DNA from 2 places in the Clostridium sp. SHJSY1 genome. Region 1 is predicted to be linked to the other one. Evidence: riboswitches for the same ligand, from Rfam matches in the RefSeq annotation. Region 1 holds a riboswitch; the other holds the start of a gene.
The links. A riboswitch is a leader RNA that binds a small molecule or an ion and turns the genes downstream of it on or off. The one in region 1 is predicted to bind S-adenosylmethionine.

Region 2: another riboswitch for S-adenosylmethionine. It lies ahead of metF (methylenetetrahydrofolate reductase [NAD(P)H]); the one in region 1 lies ahead of NNC19_RS05295 (methionine ABC transporter ATP-binding protein).

The regions. Positions count from the first base shown of each region.
Region 1 covers NZ_JANDMF010000006.1:51,731-59,921, forward strand. Annotated here, with positions in the region: gene NNC19_RS05260 (helix-turn-helix transcriptional regulator) at 1-281, opposite strand, end outside; gene NNC19_RS05265 (helix-turn-helix transcriptional regulator) at 306-1,601, opposite strand; gene NNC19_RS05270 (hypothetical protein) at 1,781-1,951, opposite strand; gene NNC19_RS05275 (ribonuclease H family protein) at 2,025-2,669, opposite strand; gene NNC19_RS05280 (YkvA family protein) at 2,682-3,638, opposite strand; gene NNC19_RS05285 (MetQ/NlpA family ABC transporter substrate-binding protein) at 3,826-4,635, opposite strand; gene NNC19_RS05290 (methionine ABC transporter permease) at 4,658-5,296, opposite strand; gene NNC19_RS05295 (methionine ABC transporter ATP-binding protein) at 5,298-6,260, opposite strand; SAM riboswitch class I at 6,350-6,471, opposite strand; gene NNC19_RS05300 (methyl-accepting chemotaxis protein) at 6,686-7,105, opposite strand; gene thiE (thiamine phosphate synthase) at 7,178-7,825, opposite strand; gene NNC19_RS05310 (cysteine desulfurase family protein) at 7,994-8,191, shown strand, end outside.
Region 2 covers NZ_JANDMF010000014.1:37,188-45,378, reverse strand. Annotated here, with positions in the region: gene NNC19_RS08755 (cation:proton antiporter) at 1-742, opposite strand, end outside; sodium ion sensor (DUF1646 type) at 789-844, opposite strand; gene NNC19_RS08750 (MraY family glycosyltransferase) at 1,296-2,246, shown strand; SAM riboswitch class I at 2,302-2,411, shown strand; gene metF (methylenetetrahydrofolate reductase [NAD(P)H]) at 2,489-3,367, shown strand; gene NNC19_RS08740 (S-ribosylhomocysteine lyase) at 3,389-3,844, shown strand; gene NNC19_RS08735 (ECF transporter S component) at 4,129-4,662, shown strand; gene helD (RNA polymerase recycling motor HelD) at 5,105-7,390, shown strand; gene NNC19_RS08725 (FprA family A-type flavoprotein) at 7,472-8,191, shown strand, end outside.

The sequences.
Region 1 (8,191 bases):
TATAAATTATGCTTAATCTCTTCTTCCCCATTGTTTTTACCATTCTTAATTGCAGCTAGATTTTCTACTATTTGTTCATAAACATCTTGTATAAGGTAATCGTAATCAAGTCCGATTTTATTTGCAATAAACTGTATAATTTCTTTACCAGCCTTAACTTTTCCATTTTCTATACAACTCATTTTTGAAATCGATATTTTATCTTCACAAAGATCTTTTAATGTTATTCCTTTGTATATTCTTGCTCTTTTTATTTTTTCCCCAGTAGACAATATTTCCATTTTAATCACCTATCAAATTTAATTTTACAGAACCCCTAATTCTTTAAATAAATTTACCCCTTCATCTAAGTATTTAGTTGCTTCTTCTACTTTTTTATTATCCATAAAATACTTTCCAAGTATTATAGCAATCTCTCCCGCTTTCTGCAAAAGGCCAGAATCTTTTGCTATATAGTAACTTTCTAGTAGTATGCTTTCAACTTTTTCATACTCTTCTTTTATCGTAAAAATTCTATATTTTATTAAGTTGTATTCTATTACCTGTTCCTTGTTACTGCTTTTTATCTTAAGTCTTATTTCTTCTAATAGATCCTCACATTTATCAATATTTTTTAATTTTATATGATTTTTACAAATATTTAAGCTTGTCTCAATTTCTATATTGTTATCATAATTCTGTGATAACTTATTAGCCATTTTAAAATGTTTAAAAGACTCTTCTATATCTTCAAAATTGTAAAATATTTTTCCTAAATTATTTTCAACTATTGATAAGTTTTTTAATCTATTTATCTCTTCATATATTTTTAGTGATTTATTAGAATACTTAATTGCACTAACTAAATCTCCACTTGCATTGTATTCTTCTGAGATTCGAAGCAAGGATTTTGCATACTTATCTCTATCATAAATTTGCATTAATTTTTCTTTAGCCATGTAAGCATATTTATTAGCATTCTCTTCATCTTCCATTGAGAAATATATTATAGCAATATAGTAATATATTTCACCTAACATATAATCATTTCCAACTTCATTATCTAGATATACTTTCTCTGCTTGTTTCAAATAACTACTTGCTGAGTGGTATGATTTTAGATTTATTGTTATTTTCCCAAGATTTAAAAAAGTTTCTACTATTTCTTCATAATTATTATTTTTTATAAATATTACATTTGAAGATAAAAATAATTGTTGCGCTAATGAAATCTCGCCTCTAAATGTACTTATCTTCCCTCTCAGTGATAATATTTTTGCCTTTCTATATTCTAAGTTATATTTTTCAGCATACAACAAAGCTTTTTCTATATATGCTTCCCCCCTATCATAATCACCACTTAAAATATAAGATTCCGCAACTTGTGAATAATATGTACTAATTTTTTCTGCTTGACTCTCTTCAGATTCCATAAGATATTCTACTGAAGTCTGTAAATTTACAGATAAATATTCTAATAAATCCATAGATGGATTTGATCTTCCCGACTCTACTAAACTTATTTGTCCAGGAGTAATTCTATCCTTCGCTAAGTCTTTTAGAGTCATATCTAACTCTTTTCTTCTTTTTTTTATTTTTTCTCCTAATGACAGTATGTCCATCGTATCCTCTTCCTTTTTCAATTTTTATTATTTCATACAGGTAAATAACTAAATTAATATAAATTATAACATAAATTTGTAAAAGGAAACAACTTAATGTAATATTTTCAACAATTTTTAGTTCATTTGTTGGTAATTATTGGGCAAAAAAAGCAGAGCCTTAACTCTGCTTTTAATTTCTAAAACATTCTCATCATTCCATCACGAGAATCCTCAACATAATTTAACATTCTTTCTCCAGCTTTTCTAAAAGTTTTTTGAGTTTTTCTATCTAGTTGAGGTAATACCATCATTCCAACTGCAGCACCAACTGCAACTCCAGTAATAATTCCATTTACATATCTACCCATAATAAAACACCTCTTCTTTTAATTAATCTAACTGGTTTCTATATTTATATTATGTAATTTTTGTTCTTTTAATCTATGAAATGATTTCCAAAGCTTTCTTTGCAAGTTGGTCTGCTATATCATTATATTTATCCCCACTATGCCCTTTAACTTTAATAAACTTTATACTAATTTTTTTCATATTTTCTTGCATTAACTTATGATAAGCAATTGTTAATTCCTTGTTTCGCTTCCAAGTGCCTAAGGCCCAACATTCTATTCCTTGATAATCATATACAATAGTGACCTCTTTATATCCTTTTAAAATAGCATATTCAACAGCTCTAGAAGCTCCTAAAACTTCTCCTGCAACATTTCTAAGAGCTATAGCATCTTGGTCTTCACCCACCCCATTATCCTCATAAACTACTTCTTTATCTTTAATAGCTACTAATCCATAAGAATAGTTACTTTTTTCTAAAGAAAAACTTCCATCTACATAAATAACTAAATTACTATCATCAATTATTGATTTTTCTTCACTTTCACTCTTTAAAGTAATATCTCCACATTTTCCTTTTGAGTTTAAAGACAAGAACTCTATTGCTTCTGATTCTGTTTTAAAACTCTTATATATAGCACCTTTACATCCTATAACTTCTTCTTTACATTCTTCCCAACTTGTAAGAATCTTAGATACTCCCGATTTCCCTCTATATACTGAATAATATTTCGCCATAAATTTACCTTCCTATAATGTACTTAATTCACTAATTACACTATATAATTTATCAACATTTCTTGCATTAGTAAAGCCCACTAAATATTCTACCCCTTTTTTAAGAACTAGAACCAATTCATTTTTCCCTTCCCAGTTTTCAGCTATAACTTTGGTTGGAACAGTACTTGCAATCTTATTTAAGGCAAAAAAAGCAACAGCTAACTCATCAACACTTCCTATAAATGGAATCTTTTTTGGTATTATATCTACAGGAAATACAACATATCCAAGTGATGCTGATATAATTAATTTTGTTTTCATTGGAACTCTATTATCCTTTAACAATCTGCAAATTAATGCTAATACATCTGGCAAAATAAAAACAATATCACTGGCTATTCTAGCCTTCTCCGGTAACTTGTCCTCCATTATTTTTCTTCCAACAGTATACACATCTTTTACTTTCTCTATAGGAAATTCTAGCACTTCCTCTTCTTCTGTCAATACTTCTTCAACCTCTTCATCTTTTATTAATCCTCCTTTAATTGATATATTAACTTCTGCAACTTCAACCATAAGCATATTCTTTTTTATATATACTTCAGAAATATCCAAATCAACATATGGTACTGGATTTAATATCTTATGTATATCTAAAATTACTATATCCTTATAATTTTCTATACCACTTACAGCAAGATGTTTAATGGCAGTTTTTAATGCATAACTTCGCATAATTCTAAATAAGCCAAGTTTTAATATCTTAAACTTTGAAAATTTACAATACACTTTTCCATCCTTTACACCTTCTATTGTTAGTATTCCTTCAAAATCAAATGATACTCCCTTTTTAAAAGCACCCTCTATTTTAATCTCATTATCTATATCAACTTTACTAAGAGATAGTCCTTCAACTTTAACAAATTCATTTATTATACTTAAAATATCTTGTCCTTTAAGCTCTGCCTTTACTTTTGAAATTTTCATTTCTATTTTCCTCCACTACCATTTAATTATAATTTATTTTAACCTTATTTTGATTTCTTGTAAAATTAAATGAATTCCATATATTAATCCATTTTTAAGACATAAATAATACCTATAGATTAAATACTATTTTCAAAGCATCCAATCTATAGGTATTGATATAACTTATAATCAATCTTTTTTATTATTAAAATACTGGAACTACAGCACCCTTATAGTTATCAGTAATAAATGCTTTAACTTCATCTGAAGTCATAGCCTTTGTTAAAGCTTTAATTTTATCTGAATTTTCATTTCCTTTTTTAACTGCTAATACATTTCTGTAATTTTTTATAGATTCATCATTTTTATCTTCTGTGAACACTGCATCTTTTGTAGCATCTAATTTAGCTGATAGTGCATAGTTTCCATTAATTACAGCTCCATCTAATTCATCTAAAGTTCTTGGAAGTTGTGCCGCTTCTAACTCTTTAAACTTTATATTCTTTGTATTTTCAGTAATATCTGAAATTGTAATAAGTTCTCCCTCTTTAACTTTTATTAATCCTGATTTTGCGAGTAATCTTAAAGCTCTTGCTTCATTTGATGGATCATTAGGTATTGCTATAGTTGCACCATCTTTTATTTCATCAAGGCTCTTAACCTTTGTTGAATATAATGCCATAGGTTCAATATGAATCTCTGCAGTATATGTTAAATCATAATTTTTTTCTTTATTTGTTGTATTTAAATAAGCAATATGTTGAAAGTAATTTGCATCTATTTCACCTTCTTGTACTGCTGTATTTGGCAATTCATAATCATCAAATTCTTTTATTTCTAATTTATAACCTTCTTTTTCTAAGATAGGTTGAATCTTTTCTACTATTTCTTTATGTGGAACAGGTGATACTCCAATAGTTATTGTTTTATCATCTGTCTTTTTCCCCCCACATCCTATAAGACCTAATGCCAATACACCTGCTAATGCTATTGAAATTATACTCTTCTTTTTCATATATTAATCCCCCTTAAAATCTTTACTTTGATAATCTGTTATATAAATAATTTCCTAAACTTTGTAACCCTTGAACAATAACAATAAGTAATATTACAGTAATTATCATTACATCTGTTTGGAATCTTTGATATCCATATCTAACAGCTAATGCGCCAAGACCATTTGCCCCAATGGTCCCTGCCATAGCCGAATATCCTATAATACTTATTACTGAAAGTGTTATTCCTGAAATAATTGCTGGTACTGCTTCTTTAATCATTACCTTAAATATTATTTGTATTGTGCTTGCCCCAAATGCTTTTGCAGCTTCTATAACTCCAGGATCAACTTCTTTTAAAGCCGCTTCTATTATTCTTGCTATAAAAGGTGCTGATGCTAATGTTAATGGCACTATAGCTGCTACTTCTCCATATGATTTTCCTACTATTAATCTAGTTAATGGTATAATTACCACCATTAATATAATGAATGGCAAACTTCTAAGTGTATTCACTATAAAGTCTAACCCACTATAAACAAATTTATTCGGTTTTAATCCCTTTTCATCTGTTAATACTAATATAATTGCTGGTATAAATCCAATTATTACTGCTAATATAGTTGATGGTATTACCATTATTAACGTTTGATATATAGCTGGCCATATTAATTCCCACATACTATATTACCTCCCATTCTATATTTTTACCTTTTAGATAATCTATAACTAGATCCTTGTCCTTTTTCTCTACATTAATTACTAGACTACCTAAAACATTACTTCTAAACTTTTCAAGTTTGCCCCAAACTATTGAAAAATCAATATTTATTTCTCTAGCCATCTTTGTAATTATTGTATTTTCAGAACAATCAGCTGGGAAGAATAACTTTATATTTACACCTGTTTCAGGTAGAGTTTCATCTTCTTCTTCTCCCAAGAACTTCTTTAAAGACAATCCTGGTTTTAAGAACAACTCATCCGATTTTCCTTCTATTTTAATTTTGCCCCCTTCAATTAATGCTACTTTCTCACATACATCTTTTACTACTTCCATTTGATGTGTAACTATAACAATAGTAATTCCAAGTTCTTTATTAATTTTAGATAACAATGTAAGTATATCTTTTGTTATTTTTGGATCTAAAGCTGATGTTGCTTCATCACATAAAAGTATTTTTGGCTCTAATGCTAATGCCCTTGCAATAGCAACCCTTTGTTTTTGTCCACCACTTAGAGCTGTTGGTTTACTATTAATCTTTTCCTTTAGTCCAACTAAGTTTAACAGTTCCATTACTCTTTTATCTATTTCTACCTTACTATACCCCCAAACCTCAAGTGGAAGAGCAATATTTTGATATACTGTTTTTCTTTTTAGTAAGTTAAAGTTTTGAAATATCATACCAAGATTCTTTCTAAACTCTCTAAGTTCTCTATTATTAAGTTTAGAAACTTCTTTCCCCATAACATTCACTGAACCAGCATCATAGGATTCAAGTCCATTTATACATCTAAGTAAAGTTGATTTTCCTGCCCCACTATGTCCAATTAAACCGTAAATTTCCCCTTGATTTATGCTTATTGAAATATCTTTTAAAACTTCTATATCCCCAAAACTTTTACTTACATTTTTAATTTCTATCACTAATTGTCTCCTCCTCTATGAATGTAAGATAAAAAATAAATGCGCTAGAGAATAAATCCCTAGCGCATAAAAAACACTAAACTATTATTCTCTCATCTTTCAGTAATAAATAATTACCGCAGGAATTAGCACCACATTAAAATAGTAAATGAACTATTATATTGGTTGCTGGGCTTCAAAGGGCCAGTCCCTCCACCACTCTTGATAAGACATCAATTATATTAATTTTTCAAGCAATTGCTTTATGTTATTTATAATAGTATTTAAATTCTAGTTTGTCAATATTTTTTTTCAATAAACATTTTAATTCATATTAATTCAAAAAAATATACTATAACTTATTCTATACTAAGTAACTATCTTTAAAAATTGAAAATAACTTTAATTAAAGTTATGAATTTTAAATTCTAATCGCAACATATGATTTATTTTTCTACAGCATTTTGTATGCTATTAATAGCTTCCTTTAAACTTTCACTTTTTTCATTAACTACATCTGCAACTTTGTAAATATCAACTATCATTTTAAGCATTTCATTTTGATCTTTAACAGTTGATTCAGCCACTTTACTACTCATATCAGATAATTTCTTTACTTCTGTTGCAACTACTGCGAATCCCCTTCCAGCTTCTCCAGCTCTTGCAGCTTCAATTGACGCATTTAATGAAAGCATATTGGTTTGAGATGCAATCCCAACTATCTCTTGTGAAGAATTCTTAAAATTATTAGCCATATCTTTTATACTATCTAATTTTCCATAAAGAGTTTCAACTATACTCTTCATTTCATCAATTTCTTTACCAATCTTTTCAATAGACTTGCTTACTAATTCCATTTCACCCATACATTTATCCTCTCTTTCTTTTTATCCTCTGCTTAATTATATACCATTAAAATAACTAAACCAACTCAATATCTAAACATTTGTTGTAAAATTATTATCTAAAATATTCTTTAATTCTTTTGTGGCATATCTAATATTATTATTTGCAAGAATTGCTGATACTATAGCAACTCCATCTATTCCTAATCCATTTAATTTAACAATATTATTTTCATTAATACCACCAATTGCTATAACTGGAATATCTATTGCTCTTTTTATTTTCCCTAATGAATGACATGTAACTATATTGGCATCTTTTTTTGTGTTTGTAGGGAAAATAGCCCCACAACCAATATAGTCCGCTCCTTCTGTCTGAGCTTTTAATGCCTCTTCAAAGTTATGTGCAGATATTCCTATTATTTTATTTTCGCCCAATATTTTTCTAGCCACCTTGCAAGGCATATCACTTTGTCCTAAATGAACACCTGAAGCATCAATAGCCTGGGCTATATCTATTCTATCATTTATTATTAATGGTACATTATATTTATCGGTTATTATTTTAATTTCCTTAGCTATATTATAAAAATCTAGTGAAGAAATTTTCTTCTCTCTTAGCTGAACTATAGTTGTGCCTCCTAGAATACTTTCCTCAACTGCTTCTTTTAAATTTCTGCCTTCTAAAATATCTCTATCTGTAACTAAATAAAGAGTGTAATCAATGTTAGACTTATCCATTTTCTTCTCTCCTTTTTTCCTTATATATACCATTATAGCAAAGTATTTTTACATAACCATATCTTGAATAAAATACTACTTTATTTAACAATTGAAATAATATGAATTTTACTTTATACTAAGTTTGTTTATATGAAATATAAGAAATTGTAAAAGAGGTTGTTAACTATGAATATATACTTAGATAATGCATCTACTACAAAACCTTCAGTTGAAGTAATTAATGCTATCTCCAGTAGTATGAGCGAATTTTATGCCAATCCCTCATCACTTCATAAACTAGGCTTAGAATGTGATAAGAAATTACATGAATGTAGATATGAAATTGCAAAAACTATAAATTGTTCTAAAGATGAAATTTATTTT
Region 2 (8,191 bases), on a different contig from region 1:
ATATATATGCACCAGTAATAGATGCAATTCCCAAACTTTCAGCCAAATATGCTATTAATATGGCAAAAGCTATAGAGAATGTTAAAAGCTCTCTGCTAGGCTTTACATGAGTTAAGAATTTATTTGCATGTTTTTGAAAAAATATTACTCCTAGCAAAGAAAATAAACAAAATAGAATTATTTTTATAAAAATAAATAGAATTTGTATTGTCCCAGATTCTGAGCCAGAAGTTTGACCAACGGAAAGAACTATAGAGATTAATATAAGTCCTAATATATCATCTATTACAGCTGATCCTAAAATATTTATTCCTGCTCTAGAATTAAGTTTACCAAGTTCTTTAAGTGTTTCTACTGTTATACTTACACTTGTTGCAGTTAGAATCACTCCAATAAAAATATTTTCTAAAAAATTATCAAAAAATAGACTAGCTCCTAGTGTTCCCAGTATAAAAGGGAGTATAATACCTGCTAATGCGATTATAAATGAAGATACACCAGCCTCTTTAAATTCTTTTACATCAGTTTCAAGACCAGCAAGAAACATAAGCATAATTACCCCAAGATTTGAAAGTAATTTTATATTTTCATCATATTGTACAAGATTTAAAACAACAGGACCAAGTACAACACCAGCAATTAATGCCCCTAAAACTTCAGGCATTTTTAATTTCCTACTTATTATACCTCCAAGCTTGGTAAAGGTAAGAATTAATACAATACTTAATAAAGTTTTTTCCATAAAATACCTCCTAGATAATAAAAAAAGGGTAAAAAGTCCCCAAAAGGACTTCCCACCCTAGAAGTCAAACTTTCTTGAAATCAAATAATAATTTGTTCAACCGAAAATCAATATACTTATTTAGTTATTAAATATTTACTTCCTAAATGGTAACATATTCAAAATTAAAATGCAAATATAGATTAGATTAGCTATACTATAATTTAGAAATAGAAAAACAAATGCTGTCAACTTATAAAGAATAAAAAAGAAAAACCTCGAAGCTATGTTGGTGAATTTGAATTCGGAATAATATATTCTATTAAAAAAAGATTTATATATATAAAAATTTAATTTTATGAAAATAAAAATGGGCAAAACTAGATAAATAAAGGAAATAGGTGTACTTGGACAATTATTCTATTAAATGGATTTGAAGGAAACTTTTCATTTTTTATAAATATTATATACAATTTAATATTTTTGTAATTGCTAAAAAAAGTCGATAATAGTATAATTCATTTAGAAAGCAAAAATGAATTATGGACAGATTGGTTTAAGGAGTAGATTAATGATGCAATATTTAATAACGCTGATATGTGCTTTCCTAATTGTTTATTTTATTATTCCATATATAATGAAAGTAGCTCATAAATTGGAATTTACAGATAAGCCAACTAAGAGAAAAAAACATAGAGGACCAATACCTTTGTGTGGAGGACTTGGAATTTATATTGGTTTTTTTATAGTTTATTTTTTAACTATTAAGGATGATATATATAAGCAGATATGGATATTTATTTCAGCTAGCTTAATATTTTTTATTGGAATGGTGGATGACTATTTCAAGACCAAAAAAAAAGAATTTCCGATATATCCTAGACTAATAATACAAGTATTTGCAGCTGTATTGGTATTTAATGCAGGTGTAGTATTTGAAGGATTTAGAAATCCTTTTTCAGGAGACTACATGTTATTGTCAAAAACAGTACAATTTTTATTGACTATTACATGGATTTTTGGAGTTACTACTGTAATAAATTGGTCAGATGGTATGGATGGTTTGGCCGGAGGTATATCATTAATTTCTTCAGGAACATTTTTCTTTGCTGCAATGATATTGGGACAAGGACCACAAGCTCAATTTTCAATAATACTTGCAGGAGCAATAATGGGATTTTTATATTATAACAGGCATCCAGCTAGGGTGTTCATGGGTGATTCGGGAGCTAACTTAATCGGTTTCTTACTTAGTATAGTGGCAATTGATGGGGCTTTTAAGCAAGCTACAGTATTAAGTTTGTTTATACCAATATTAGCATTAGCAGTTCCTATTTTTGACAATTTATTTGTTATAGCTAAAAGATTTAGTGAAGGAAAGCCAGTATATCAAGCAGATAGAAGTCAAATGCATTTCAGATTAGAAGAAAAAGGTTTAAGTATTAATCAAATAGTTAGCCTTATACTTACAATAAGTCTAATATGCAGTGGAATCTGTATATTGTTATTATTAATTAATAAATAATTATATTTACAAATTTCAATAAATAGTATATTATAATAAATATAATTTAATAATTATCTTATCATGAGAGGTGGAGGGACTGGCCCTGTGAAACCCAGCAACCAATATGTGTGTTTATCTAGATATAGTGGTGCTAAATCCTGCAGCATAGCTGAAAGATAAGGGTTATTGTAGTACAGAAGTTTGTTGTACCTAAAGGAATAACCTTTAGGTATTTTTTATGTGAAAAAGGGGGCAATTTTATGAAAATAAGCGAAATATTTAAGAATAAGAAAACAGTGTTCTCATTTGAAATATTTCCACCAAAGACAACATCATCAATTGAGACTATATATAAGACGTTGGAGGAGTTAAAGGGGCTAAATCCAGATTATATAAGTGTAACCTATGGGGCTGGTGGAAGTATAAGGGATAATAAAACTTTGGAATTATCATCTTTGGTTAAAAATAAATATGATATAGAAGCAGTTGCTCATTTAACTTGTATAAGTTCAACAAATGAGGATATAGATTATTATTTAAATTCACTAAAGGAAAATAACATTGAAAATATCCTTGCGTTAAGAGGTGATATTCCAAAGGATGGACTCACTAGAGGAGAATTTAAGTATGCTTCAGAATTGATTGGGAAAATTAATAAATTTGAGGATTTTAATACTGCAGCAGCTTGCTATCCAGAAGGACATGTTGAAAATAAAGGAGTACTAAAAGAAATCGAAAATATGAAGAGAAAAGAGGAGGCTGGGGCAGCTTATTTTATTTCTCAATTATTTTTTGATAACAATTTATATTATGACTTTTTAGATAAAGTTAAAAGTGCAAATATAAAGGTGCCTATTGAAGCAGGAATTATGCCTGTAACCAATAAAAAGCAAATAGAAAGAATGGTATCATTAAGTGGAGCATCCCTTCCAACTAAGTTTGTTAAAATTATGGAGAGATATGAACATAATCCAGAAGCTTTAAGAGAAGCAGGAATAGCTTATGCAGTAGAGCAAATTGTAGATCTTATATCTACAGGAGTAGATGGAGTACATTTATATGTTATGAATAATTCGTATTTAGCAAAAAAAATTAGTGGAAGTATTGAGACTATTTTAGCTACAGAAAACAATAAATAATTAAGATAGGAGAATTAAAAAATGGAAAAAGTAGAAAGTTTTGAATTAGATCACAGAAAGGTAAAAGCACCTTATATAAGAAAATGTTGCTTATTAGATGGACCAAAAGGAGATAAGGTAACAAAGTTTGATTTAAGATTTCTTCAACCTAATCAAGAAGCATTTGGAACAGCAGCAATGCATGGCCTTGAACATTTATTAGCACATGAACTTAGAAGTAGATTGGATGGAATTATAGATTTTTCACCAATGGGATGTAGAACAGGTTTTTATCTAAGTATATGGGGAGATAAAGAAGCAGCTGAAATTAAAGAGGCTTTAGAAGGAGCATTAAAAGAAGTGTTAAATGCTAAGGAAATTCCAGCAGCAAATGATATTCAATGTGGTAATTATAGAGATCTATCATTATTTGGAGCAAAAGAATATGCAAAAGAAGCATTAGATAGAGGATTTTCTCTAAATATATTTGGTGAATAATAATTTTAAGAATTTAAGAAAAATGGAAATGCCTAAGGATAATGTCCTTAGGCATTTTTCTGTTATAATCAAGAAAATATTAGTTTGTAATCATAATTTGTTATTTCCTAGGAAATTATTAGTGAAATAGTAATAGAATTAATTCATTAGTTGTAAAGACAATAATATCTTAATATAAAATAATTAATATAAAGGGAAAGATGGATAATATGAAAATAAAAGTATTTACACAAGAAGTAACATGGAGTATACTGGTGTATATACATTTACGAGGTGATAAATACATGAATAATAGAACAAAAGAGATGATATATGCAGCATTATTAACATCATTAGCTATAATAATACCAGTACAGTTTTCGTTTTTAAGAGTAATAATTCCACCATTTAGTGCGACACTAGCTTCACATGTACCAATGTTTATTGCAATGTTAATTTCACCTATGGTAGCAGTTGTGGTTGGAATAGGATCAGTTGTTGGATTTTTATTTACAGGATTACCTATGCTAATAGTCTTTAGAGCAGCAACACATATTTTGGTAGGTCTTGTTGGAGCAATAATCATAAAGAAAAGTAAAAGTTATGTTAAAGCATCAATATTCACAGCACCAATTCATGGTGTAGCAGAAGCTTTAGTAGTAATACCTTTTGTAGGGTTTGATGTTTATCAATTGCTAGTAGTAGTATGTGTAGGAACAGTTATACATCATGGTGTTGATAGCACTATATCTTATTTTATTGTGAAGGCAATTGCCAAAGCAAGAAGAAAAGATATTTATAATACTTTTAGTGAAATTGGAACAGAACAAGTAATTTAGAATTATATTAATGGTAAAGTTGTGTATAATTTTTTATATGCGGCTTTCTTTTTTGTATACAAAATATGGTATAATAATTTTATTATAAAATCAGGAGAGATAGCAAGGAGTCAAAATTATAAATATGCTATTTTAGAGACAGGAAGGGGACAAACAGAAGCTATTAATCTATAAAAAGGTAGAGAATATGAAATTATATTAAATTATGGGCCATATATAGGAAATTTAAATAGTATATGTATGAAGAAATATTTGTAAAGCAAATATATAAAAATATCGTAATTTTCAAAAATTGAATTTACGATATTTTTATATTATAATTTTAAATTAGTTATGTTAAAAACAAAAGAGATCTATACATAAATTGAAGTTAGTAAGTATAGAAGTTTCATAAAATAAGTTTATAATAAAAAATACACAAATAGAAATATTGAGGTAAGTTATGAATGAAAATATGATAGAAGAAAATAAAGTTCTTCAAGAGAAAAGAAAATTAATTAAAGAAGAAATTGAAGAAAAAAAATCTAATATAAAGGATATTGAGAAGAGAGTTAAAGCTCTGAGTAAAGAAGCAAAAGGAAGTTATAACGAAGAAAAAGAAACTACTGAAAAAATTTATGAAGTTTTAACAAGAGAGATAAATAGTTATGAAGATGCATTAGAAGAACCTTATTTTGGAAGAGTTGATTTTAGAGAATATAGAGGTCTTGAAGAAAGTATATATATAGGCAAAAAAGGTATTAGTAACATACAAAAAGGGGAAGAGGTAGTTGTAGACTGGAGAGCTCCTGTTGCTGATCTTTATTACAGTGGAACAGGGGGAGAGGCATTCTATAAAGCACCAGTTGGAATTATTGAAGGGGAACTTAATTTAAAAAGAAAATTTCTATTTGAAAATAGAAAAATAAAAGAAATCTTTGATGAAGGTCTAAATGAGCTTATGATAAATGGAGAAGAAGGGACAGAGCTTGTTGATGAATTTCTTAAAGTAAACTTAGAGGAAAGTAGGGGGAAGAAGCTTAAAGAGGTAGTTGCAACTATCCAAAAAGAACAAAACGATATTATAAGGTGGCCTAAGAATTTACCAATTATAGTTCAAGGGTCAGCAGGTTCAGGTAAAACAACTATTGCACTTCATAGGCTTGCATATTTAATTTATAGATATAGAGAAACCATGCAAGGAGAAGATATTTTAGTATTAGCACCAAATAAATTATTCTTGGATTATATATCAGATATTCTGCCAAGTCTTGGAGCAGATAAGGTTAAACAAAACACATTTGAAGATTTAGTACTATCAAAACTTAAATTAAGTGGAAAAATATATAATAAAGATGAAAAACTTAAAAGTATACTTGAAGAAAAAGATGAACAAAAACGCAAGTTAATAGTTAATTCTAGCAAAATAAAAGGGACTTTAGTTTATAAAACTATGATAGATAGGTATATTGCATTAGTTGAAAGCAGGGCATTAGATATACATGATATTATTATAGAGGGAGAAGTTTTATTTAATAAAAAAGAAATAGTTAGATTGTATCTCAAAGACTTAAAATCCTATCCAATAAATAAAAGAAAAGATGAAATAAAGAGATATCTAAATCTCAAGATAAAAGAAAGACTAGCTCAAATTTTAAGCAAAATAGATGCAGAGTGGGATTTTAAAATAAAAGATATAAAAAATGAGTTAGAGGATTCTGAAGAGAGAAGAAAAAAGCTTATAGAAATATATGATGCAAGAGATACTATAAAAGATAGTATTAATAAAAATATTAAAAAAGAATTTAATCTTTATTTTAAAAATTGGAGAGGAATAAATTCTAAGGATATTTATTATAACTTTTTTAATGATGAAGAACTGTTTAGTATAGCTACAGATGATAAAATTCCAAAAGTTTTGGCAGACTATATGATAGAAGAGTTTAATTCTAATTATGAAGAAAATATTATAGATGAAGATGATTTAGCTTCGCTTTTATATATAAGAGTTTTATTAGAAGGTATAGAAGAAAAAGAGAAGTTTAAGCATATAGTAGTTGATGAAGCTCAAGATTATAGCCCTTTTCAAATATATCTTATAAATGAGCTTGCAAAGGGTAATTCCTTAACGTTAGTTGGAGATTTAGCTCAAGGTATTTACTATTATAAAGGAGTAAATACTTGGGAGGATATAACTAAGGGATTATTTAATGGAGATGCTACATATATACAATTAACCCAAAGTTATAGATCTACAGTTGAAATAATAGATTTCGCTGAGAAAGCTTTAATTGCACAAAAATTAGGTCTTAAAAATGCAAAACCAGTACTAAGGCATGGGGAAAAGCCTAAAATGGTAAAGGTTGACTCCAAAGATGAATATGGAATAGCAATTGATAATATAGTAGATGAAGTAAAAGAAAAAGGAAAGAATACAGTTGCTATTATAACTAAAAATAGTGAAGAAGCTCTAGAAGTATCAAAACTCTTGAAAAAGAAAAGCAAATATAAATTTGGATTAATTAAAGGTAAAGAAAAAGAAGTTTCTGATGAGTTGATAATAATACCTTCATATATAACTAAAGGATTAGAGTTTGATTGCACAGTTATTTTAAATCCAAGTGAAGATAATTATGGTGAAAATTTGTTAGATGAAAGATTGTTATATGTATCTCTTACTAGGGCATTACACTTAGAATATGTAATAGAGAATGAAAAAGTTTCTTCTTTAATTAATAAAGACTATTAAAAAATAAAGCAATTTGCTTGTAACTGGGAAAGAATGATAGTATAATTTATTAATAGATAATTGTTATTAGGAGGTAGTGATATGTCAGCTGAAATGTTGAAAGATGATGTTTATTGGGTGGGTGTAAAAGATCCAGATTTGAAAATTTTTGATATTATAATGGAAACTAAAAGAGGTACTACTTATAATTCATATATAATTAATGATGAAAAAGTAGCGGTTATAGATAGTTGTAAAAATGGATTTTATGATGAGTATAAAAAAAATTTAAAAGAGGTTATTGGTGAAAAGAAAGTTGATTACATAGTAGTTCAACATACTGAATTAGATCATAGTGGTACAGTTAAATTGTTACTTGAAGATTATCCAGAAGCTACAGTACTTGGAACAAAAATGGCTTTAAATTTTTTAAAGAATATAATTAATGAACCTTTTAATGGAGTAGAAGTTAATGAAGATATAAACCTTGGGAATCATACACTAAAATTTATAAAAGCTCCAAATCTACATTGGCCAGATACTATGTTCACATATGTTAAAGAGAAAAATATATTATTTACTTGCGACTTTACTGGATGTCATTATTGTCCTGAAGGTTCTATTAAAGAACTTGGAGCAGAAGATTATTTGCCAGAAATGAAATATTATTTTGATTGTATAATGGGACCTTTTAAACCATTCGTGTTAAAGGGACTTAATGCAATTAAAGATTTAAAGATAGATATTATGGCTACAAGTCATGGCCCAGTTTATCAAGGAGAAAATGTATCTAAAGCATTATCATACTATAAGGAATGGGCT